2 linked regions of the Vallitalea longa genome follow. The protein of the gene in region 1 interacts with the protein of each later gene in a pairwise test. Links are inferred from orthologs where the notes say so. Each region holds a gene or a part of one and is shown on either strand. Other genes may lie near its edges.

Region 1 (4,861 bases):
TCATTTGAAAAAACAAGTAGAATTTTGTTCTGTAATAAAGGGATATATCCAACTATCTAGTTTTTCTTTAATAGGTATTAGGGATGTATTTCAAGCTGTTGAAGGTCTATTATATTGGCAACCAAAGGTAGCGAGAAACAAAATGCTGGAGGCGCTTAATTTTATTGCACCTAACGGAAGATGTCCTAGACAATATTCTCTTCCAAAGACAGATGATGAACAGCCAGCAATGGATTTAAGGCCTTTTATTGACCAAGGAGTCTGGGTTATATCTACTATTGTAAGTTATTTAAAATTCACTGGGGACTTTGATTTCTTGAATGAACGTTGTGGTTATTATAATTTTATAAATGATAAAACTCACATTGTACAGAAAAGCCATAAAGAAAGTAATGTATTACAGCATTTATTTGATATAATGAACTATCTATTGATAAATAGGGATTATAATAATACGAAATGTGTATGTGCTCTATATGGTGACTGGAATGATGCCTTAGATGGACTTGGTGTAAGTATGGATGATACTAAAGAATATGGAACAGGTGTTTCTGTAATGGCGAGTCTACAAGTTTATCAGAATCTAAATGAGATGATTGAGTTATTACAGTTCATAGACAAGAATAAATATACAGATAAAATTCAAGAATATAAAAAGGCAAAGGAAGAAATAGAACAGGGATTAAAAGATCATGCAATCATTACAAAAGATGATGTCAAGAAAATTGTTCATGGATGGGGCGATGATAAAAGTTATTATGTAGGTAGTTTTGATGATCCTGATGGAGTAGAAAGAGATGGACTTACGTCTAATGCTTTTTGGGTACTTTCTGGTCTTTATGATCAAGATACAAGTATTGAAAGTTCAATTATCAGAGCCTTTGCTAGGCTTGATTCAAAATATGGATTAAAAACATTTGAACCTTATTTCGAAAAAGGTATAAAGGGAGTGGGGAGAATACCTAATCTACCAGCTGGTACAGCAGAAAATGGAGCACCATATATTCATGCTTCCATGTTTGGAATAATGGCACTATTTAGGATGGGTTGCAGTGAGTTGGCCTTCGAGCAATTGATTAAATCTCTACCTATAACTCATGAAAAAATATCGTGTTCACCATATATCATGCCTAATTCCTATGGTTATAATAAACAGAAATTCATTGATGGAGAATCTATGCATGATTGGCAAACAGGAAGTTCTAATGTATTGTTGAAAATATTTATAAAATATATATTTGGTTTTCAGCCTGAATATGAAGGAATATGGATACAGCCAGCTAAGAATATCCCATTCCAAAATTTTGAGTTAACAATATTTTTGAATGATACTAAAGTAGTATTGCATTATGAGAATAAGGGTAATGCCAAGAGAAAGTTTTTTATAGATAATATAGAGAAACAAGGAGTTTATGATTATGTTATGAAACTTAATAAACTTTGGATAGACAAAGCAGTTATATATAAAGATGTAATGTCGATTAAAGTAATAGATTAAACTTGCTAGATACAATTTAGTATAGCATTAGAAATGCTATATACCTAAATTTTTTCATTATAATCCTACCCATATCAAGAGGTTATCTTTTGAAGATAGCTTCTTTTTATTTGCATGTTTTAATGGTATTAATCAATTTCTTATATTGTTGATGTCCCTATTCTAATTACATAACTTAACTTTTCTATGGAATAATTTAACTTATATTTAACAAATTTATAATTAACATTTTATATAAATAAGTTAAATTATATATGCAATTAAATTAAGGAGGAAGATTAATGAAAAAGAAAATAATAGGTGCTGTTTTAATGATTGCAATGGTATTAGTATTGACTTTACAAACAAATACTATATTAAAGGAAGATAATGGTACTGTATTAGCTAGTACAAATTCTACAACGCCAAAGTACATATTTTATTTTATCGGAGATGGTTTAGGTACTTCGCAAAGACAAATTGCTGAATATTATCTACAAGAAACGACAGGTGATAAAACTAGAAAATTAACTATGAATATATTTCCTCATTCTGCCATAAACACTACACATTCTTTAGATACTTTAATAACAGACTCTGCAGCAGCAGGTACAGCACTTGCTACAGGGCATAAAACTAACAATGGAGTAATTGCTAAGGATGCTGAAGGAAATAATTTGAAAACACTTATTGAAGGTGCAGAAGAAAAAGGAATGGCAACAGGTTTGGTTACAACTACACGTATTACTCATGCAACACCTGCTGTTTTTGCTTCACATAATGAAAGCAGAGGAAATGAAAACGATATAGCAGCCGATTATTTAGACAGTGGAATAGATTATATTGTAGGTGGTGGAGTAAGACATTTTTTACCTACTAACTTTACAGATATTCAGACAGATGCTTTTGGAGGAAAAATCAGTTCTAAAAGGAAAGATGACAGAAATATATTAGCAGAATTTATAAAAGCAGGTTATAAAGTAAGGTATGGACTTAAGGGAGCAGAAGAATTCAGAGGGGAAACTTTAAAAAAAGGGGATAAATACCTTAATCTTTTCACAACATCACATTTACCTTATACCATAGATGATGATAATGATACACAATTTTATGTACCTTCTTTAGCAGACATTACTGATAAAGGAATTGAATTATTATCAAAAGATGAGGATGGATTCTTTTTCATGATAGAAGGAGGTCGTATCGACCATGCATGTCATCCTAACGACCCTTCAGGAACAATTATGGATACTCTAGCATTTGATAAAGCAATAGAAGAAGCTTACAAGTTCTATGAAAAAAATCCGCATGATACATTAATTGTTGTGGTAGGTGATCATGAGACTGGTGGTCTTGGTATGGGAGTTAATACTGATTACTTCTTGAATCTACAAGTACTGGAAAATGCGAAAATGTCAATAGAAGAATTTCAAGGAAGTTATACTGGTAATAGAGAAACGTATTATAGATTAATCGAAGAAAAATTCGGGCTTACTGATTTAACAAAAGAAGAGAAAACTATTATTGATAAAGGAATGGATATGGTTGATAAAGAGATTATAGATCCAGGTAATGCATATAAATATGATGAGGCAGCGATGGCAGTAACACATGTTTTATCTGAAAGAGCTGGTGTCTATTGGACATCATATGCTCACACAGCGACTCAGATACCTATGTCAGCAATAGGAGTAGGCGCCCAAAAATATAATGGTTTCTTAGATAATACAGATATAGCTGAAATAACTGCTAAAATAGCGCATATAGAATTAAATTAATTAGCCTGAATTAAGTTATATTATAGATTTTTGAGGAGCCATTAAAATGAATAAAAAACTAAGAGTATCTTTTATATATGGAATTTTTTGTGTCATAATTTTTATGCTTTTCGTATATTCTAATGATACTTCATCTAAATATAATAAAGATGTAAAAGAAATAAAAGCAAAAGTTACAAAAGTTGATGATAGCAATGTAGTAAAAGCAGGTGTTTCAGCTATTGGATTTCAAGAATTAGAGGTTGTGGCAATTAACAGTGAATATAAAGGGAAAAGTATAACTGTTCAAAATCAATTACTTGGAAAATTAGATTATGATAATTATTATAAAGTTGGTGATAAAATAATAGCTGCTGTTAAGGTAGAAGATAATAAAATCATTGATGCCAAGGCAGTAGAACTATATAGACAAAATTATTTACTAATTATTTTTTTGGTTTTTGTTATTCTACTTATTATATATGCTAGGAGTATAGGTATTAAAGCATTACTCTCTTTTTTATGTACTTTATTTGTTTTATGGAAATTTTTAATTCCTAATTTGTTGCAAGGAAGAAATCCGTTATTGATTGCATTCGTAACACTTTTTGTATTATCAGGGATTATATTATTTACTGTAGCAGGACTTAACAAAAAAGGCATATCTGCATTTTTAGGTACTATATCAGGTTTGTTGATAACTCTAGTATTGACTATAATAGTTGGGGATAAATTAGGACTTATGGGAATGACATCGCCTTATGCGGAAACAATTGTATTCAGTGGTTATTTTGATCTTAATATGCTGTATATATTTTATGTATCAATAATTATAGGTTCTTCTGGCGCTGCAATGGATATAGCAATGGATGTATCATCTGCATGTCAAGAAATTAAAACCAAAAAAGAAGAAATTACACAGAAAGAATTAATCAAATCAGGGTTTAACGTTGGAAGAGATGTTATTGGTACAATGACTACAACATTACTCCTTGCTTATTCAGGAGGTTATCTCACATTACTTATGCTGTTTCAGATAAGAGATTCAAGTTTCACTAGAATCATTAATATGAAAATAATTGCAGCTGAGATTATGAGGACTCTTATTGGTAGTATAGGACTTATAATAGTGGCACCGATTACTGCTATTATTGCAGGTGTTCTAATGGGTAAAAAGATATATCAATAAGACTATGATGTAGTACATTATGTATTTATAACAGATTACATACTCAACTTGCTCACTTTAATATTCTATATTGGTAGGCTAATTAAAAGACTTTGCAGAATAAGAATACAACCCTTTATTAACCTGTATCAAATTAAAGGTAGGAAGTTGAGTATTTATTTAATCTTCTATATAAGTATTTGTCGTAGCACGTTTTATAAGGGTAGGTAGAAATTTAATCAATTGGTTTTTGGAACGAGGCTCATTTATGAGAGTAATAATGAGTTCGCATGCATTTTTACCCATTTCGTATACAGGCTGATGAATTGTTGTCAATGGTTGGTCTAAAATTTCACAAATAGAGATATTATCAAATCCTATGATGGAAATATCTTTACCTATAATTTTATCCATCAATCTGGCCTGTCTTATAGCACCACATGCCATCATATCATTACA
Region 2 (5,221 bases), on another replicon or contig:
ACGATAAGTATCTATTTTCAATTCATCATCATTTATTTCCATATCAATATCATCATCTAATTCAGGTAATACATCAAGTGACGCAAAGGAAGTATGTCTTCTGCCAGATGAATCAAATGGAGATATTCTAACTAAACGATGAACTCCTTTTTCTGATTTCAGGTAACCATATGCGTTCTCACCATTAACTTGAATAGTCACAGATTTAACTCCTGCTTCTTCACCATCTAGATAATCAAGTGTTTCTATTTTATACCCTTTATCATCAGCCCATCTTGTATACATCCTTAGTAGCATACTTACCCAGTCACATGCTTCTGTTCCACCAGCACCTGCATGTAAAGATATTATAGCATTATTGCTATCGTATTCTCCTGATAAAAGAGTTTTTGTTTTTAACTGTTCATAGTCATTTATGAATTTTTTAAGAGAAGATGTTATTTCTTGAACAATATCACTATCTTCTTCTTCCATACCCATTTCAATCAATGTTTCTATATCTTCATATTCTTGAACAAGACTATCATAGTTTTGTACTTTATCCTTTAGTTGTTTTATTTCTTTTAACACCTTGCCTGAATTTTCTGCATCAGCCCAGAATTCTTCTGAAGCAGTTTTCATGTCTAGCTCTTCTATTTTGTTTTTCACGTTAACTAAGTCAAAGTGAAACACTCATTTCATCTAATTTTTCTTTATATGCTTGTAATTCTAATTTGCTTTGTTCTAATTCCAGCATTCTATCACCTCTATTAATAATTGTTATTTTTATATTTTAAGGATAATGGAGATTAGTTATTGATTAAAAAAATCACCAATAGACCTTAAAAATTATTTATATATGGGAAAAGTTACAATATACCCTATACTTAGCTGGAACTTTCCCCACATATAATTATATTTATTTATTTTGTCCACAACAATATTTGTATTTTTTTCCACTTCCACATGGGCATGGCTCGTTTCTTCCAATTTTTCTTTCTTTTCTTCTAACTGGTTGTTTGACTACTTTTTCTTCTCCTCTATTGGTTGAAGTTACTTTTGCAACTCTTTCTCTTTCTATTTTTCTTGCAGGTCTTATACGGTATAGAGCTCTTAGAGTTGTTTCCTGTATGTTATTTGACATTTCTTCAAACATATCAAATCCAATGAATTTATATTCTACAAGTGGATCTCTTTGTCCATATGCACGTAGTCCGATACCTTGTCGCATTTGGTCCATATTGTCAATATGGTCCATCCATTTTTGGTCAACGGATTTTAGTAATATGACACGTTCTGCTTCACGCATTAATTCTTCATCATCGAACTCTTGCTCTTTTTCTTCATAGAGTTTAATTGCTTTATCATATAATAATTTTTTGAATTTTTCTTTTGTTAATGCTTCTCTCTCTTCTTGTGTTGTACTAATGGATTTAATTGGTATAATCTCATTTAGAGATTCCATTAATCCTGGTAAATCCCATTCATCAAATTCTTGATCTTCTCCAGCATGAGAATCAACAAATCTTCCGATAACTTCTTCAATCATCTTCATGACGTAGTCTCTCATATTGTCGCCTTCTAGAACTTTTTTCCTTTCACCGTATATGATTTCTCTTTGCTCATTCATAACTTGGTCATAATCCAATAAGTGTTTTCTTATTGAGAAGTTATTACCCTCAACTTTTTTCTGTGCTTTCTCTATAGCATTAGATAAAATACCTGCTGCTATAGGTTCACCTTCTGGAAGACGCAACCTAGTTACTGTAGCTTGCATTCTTTCAGAACCAAATAAACGCATTAAATCATCATCCAATGATATATAGAATTTAGATTCACCTGGGTCACCTTGACGTCCTGAACGACCTCTTAACTGATTATCGATACGTCTTGATTCATGTCGCTCTGTACCTATTATCTTAAGTCCACCAACTTCAACAACACCTTCACCTAATTTAATATCTGTACCACGACCAGCCATATTTGTAGCTATGGTAACAGATTTTTTTTGTCCAGCATTGGCAACAATTTCTGCTTCTCTTTCATGATACTTGGCATTAAGTACTTTATGTTGAACACCTTTTTTTCTAAGTAGCTTACTCAACTCTTCTGATGATTCTATTGTTATAGTACCTACCAAAACAGGCTGTCCTCTGTCATAACATTCAGCAATATCGTTAATTACTGCATTTACTTTTTCTTGATGTGACTTATACACTTGGTCTGGTTGATCTTTCCTTATAACAGGTTCATTTGTTGGTATAGCAATTACATCCATACCATATATTTCTCTGAATTCTTCTTCTTCAGTTAAAGCTGTACCTGTCATACCAGATTTTTTATCATATTTATTGAAGTAGTTTTGGAAAGTTATAGTAGCAAGTGTTTTACTTTCTCTTCTTACTCTTACACCTTCTTTTGCTTCTATCGCTTGATGTAATCCGTTAGAATATCTTCTTCCTGGCATTAAACGACCAGTAAATTCATCTACTATTACGATTTCTTCTTCTTTTATTACATAGTCTTTATCTAAAAACATAGTATTATGTGCTTTTAATGCTAATATAACATGGTGTTGTATTTCCATATTTTCAGGATCAGCCAAGTTTTCAATCTGGAAAAACTGTTCAACTTTTTTAATCCCATCAGCAGTCAATGATACTGATTTTGTTTTTTCATCTACTACGAAGTCCCCTTCTTCTTGTATTTCTTCATTAAGGAGAGCACTCATTTTGGATATTTCTCCAATTACTCGTCCTTTTTTCAATCTTCTAGCTATGATATCAGCCTGTTGATAAAGATGAGTAGATTTACTACTACTTCCAGATATTATCAATGGTGTTCTGGCTTCATCAATCAACACAGAGTCAACCTCGTCGATTACAACGTAATTAAGCTCTCTCTGTACCATTTCTTTTTTATAGATAACCATATTATCTCTTAGGTAATCAAAACCAAATTCATTATTAGTCCCATATGTGATATCACAGTTATAAGCTTCTCTTCTTTCAGTATTATCTATTCCATTGACTATAACCCCTACTGATAGACCTAGAAATTCATGTATTCTTCCAATGTTTTCGGCGTCACGTTTTGCCAAATAATCGTTTACTGTTACTACATGGACTCCTTTTCCTTCTAGAGCATTAAGATATGCTGCAAATGGAGCTACATAAGTTTTACCTTCACCAGTTTTCATTTCTGCTATTCTTCCTTGGTGAAGTATGATAGCACCTATAAGCTGTACTCTATAAGGTCTTATATCTACTGTACGTTTTTGTGCTTCTCTAACAACTGCATATGCTTCTACTAATATATCGTCTAAAGTTTCTCCATTTTTTAATCTTTCTTTGAATTCATTAGTTTTGTTAGTCAACTGGTCGTCTGTCAGTTTTTCCATTTCTGGTTCAAGAGCTTCTATTTGACTTACAAGGGGCATTATTCTTTTGATTTCTTTATCGCTATGATTTCCAAATATCTTTTCTAAAATTTTCATCTATCTTCACCTTCCGAATTTAATTTATATTATAATCATATATTTAAAATCGGGTTATCCTTATCATTCATTTTGTTTAATTTTACCTTATATTTAATATAATTACCATTCCTACACAATTTATAGTTATCTTTAAAATATTTTTCTAAAGAAACATTATCATACACATAAACTGTTGTCACTATCTGATTGGTATTATTATAAATCTCTCCTGTATCAAGATCAAATTTATAATCATTATCTATTCTAATAGGATTATATGTATTATCATGATTCATACATATAAATCTATGATTTTCAACTTTATTACTTAAATAATTTTGTATTAATTCATATAGATGGATTAATTTTTCTTTATTATTGATTTGCTTATCCATCTTGTTCTCTAATTGCTTAATTACGCTCTGACCTAAAACTTGCTCCAACTTCCATTGTCCAGTGGTACGTATGGGTAAAGTGAAATTGTTTTGTACTTGAATAATATTAGCATGTGAAACAAATGCTGATGGTAGACAAATAGCATATATCAATAAAATACCAGAAATGGTTATATATTTCCTACATAACTTACCCATAGTTGGACCTCCTAATAATATATATTTGATTTATTTCAATGTAACTTATAGACTCTCAATATTTTACCACTAATCTATAGATAATTCAACTTCTACCTATTACTGTTCACATTAAATTAATTTTTATATCATATTTCTAAATATTGACATTAAAAATGGAACCCTAGGGTTCCATTTTTTTATTAAAGTGTTGGTTCAATTAAACCATACGCACCATTTTTTCTTTTATATACCACATTGACTTCATCTGTATCACCGTTCATGAATACAAAAAAGTCATGTCCCAATAAATCCATTTGTAAGCAAGCTTCCTCAACATCCATTGGCTTCATTGCAAATCTTTTGGTCCTTACTATCTCAATCTTCTTATCATCTACTTCTTCTTCTATAGTCTCATTTACAAAATCTTTCTTGAATGTTGTTCCATGATGCCTTGAGATCAATTTGTTTTTATGTTTTAGAAGTTGTCTTTCTAATACATCAACTACTTTATCTATAGCAGTATACATATTTTCGGCTGACTCTTCTGCTCTGATAATACTACCTTTTATTGGAATCGTCACCTCTATGATATGTCTTAGTTTTTGAACACTCATTGTTATCTGAGCTTCATTATCCGGAGTAAAATATTTATCCATCTTACTCAACTTATCGATAGTTGCTTCCCTTAATGCTTTGGTAATTTCTATGTTTTTTCCACTTATGATGTAGCGCATACTACCAACTCCTTCCAATATGTCATAGACTTTTAAATATTATAGTCTATATTATTATATTCGATATTCAATTAATAAATCCTTTTTTAGTATATTAATTTTTATTTATTGTAATTCGTAATTTTCTGCTAAATAAAATAGATTTATGCTTTTTCATGTGGATAATTATCTCATTTTATTTTATAAAAGCCATAATTTCTGTGGATAATGTGCATAACTCTGTGAATAACCAAATTTAGTATCAATTTTTAGCTGAAAAATGTGGATACTTATCAACAGTAATATTTTATGTAAACAAGCAATTATCTGACAATTCATTATAACTTCATAAAATTATTTTATATACATGAAAACTTAATATTAGATATTATAAGCATAAGGAAAAATATGTAACAAAAAATGGCTCCTGCACAATCAGAAACCATTTTTTATAATCAGTATTAAACTCTATCTTT

What was found.
Region 2: the proteins of QMG30_RS03630 (region 1) and secA interact in binary tests that used the Escherichia coli proteins (3 or more experiments, as listed by UniProt). The link is inferred for Vallitalea longa from one-to-one orthologs.

The regions. Positions count from the first base shown.
Region 1 is NZ_BRLB01000001.1:839,192-844,052, reverse strand. What follows is about bases 1,198-4,017. They hold QMG30_RS03630 (alkaline phosphatase), read left to right. Parts: upstream 1,198-1,779; coding sequence 1,780-3,255; downstream 3,256-4,017. Other genes in these bases: QMG30_RS03625 (YibE/F family protein), read left to right, coding at 3,302-4,017; QMG30_RS03635 (GH36-type glycosyl hydrolase domain-containing protein), read left to right, coding at 1,198-1,498. In the rest of the region: more of QMG30_RS03635, read left to right, coding at 1-1,197; more of QMG30_RS03625, read left to right, coding at 4,018-4,423; QMG30_RS03620 (LacI family DNA-binding transcriptional regulator), read right to left, coding at 4,583-4,861.
Region 2 is NZ_BRLB01000009.1:165,096-170,316, reverse strand. The notes cover bases 688-3,867. They hold secA (preprotein translocase subunit SecA), read right to left. Parts: upstream 3,476-3,867; coding sequence 899-3,475; downstream 688-898. Other genes in these bases: QMG30_RS14820 (hypothetical protein), read right to left, coding at 3,511-3,867. Also shown: more of QMG30_RS14820, read right to left, coding at 3,868-4,050; hpf (ribosome hibernation-promoting factor, HPF/YfiA family), read right to left, coding at 4,233-4,766; QMG30_RS14810 (NADH-dependent [FeFe] hydrogenase, group A6), read right to left, coding at 5,207-5,221. UniProt on the Escherichia coli protein: Required for protein export, interacts with the SecYEG preprotein conducting channel.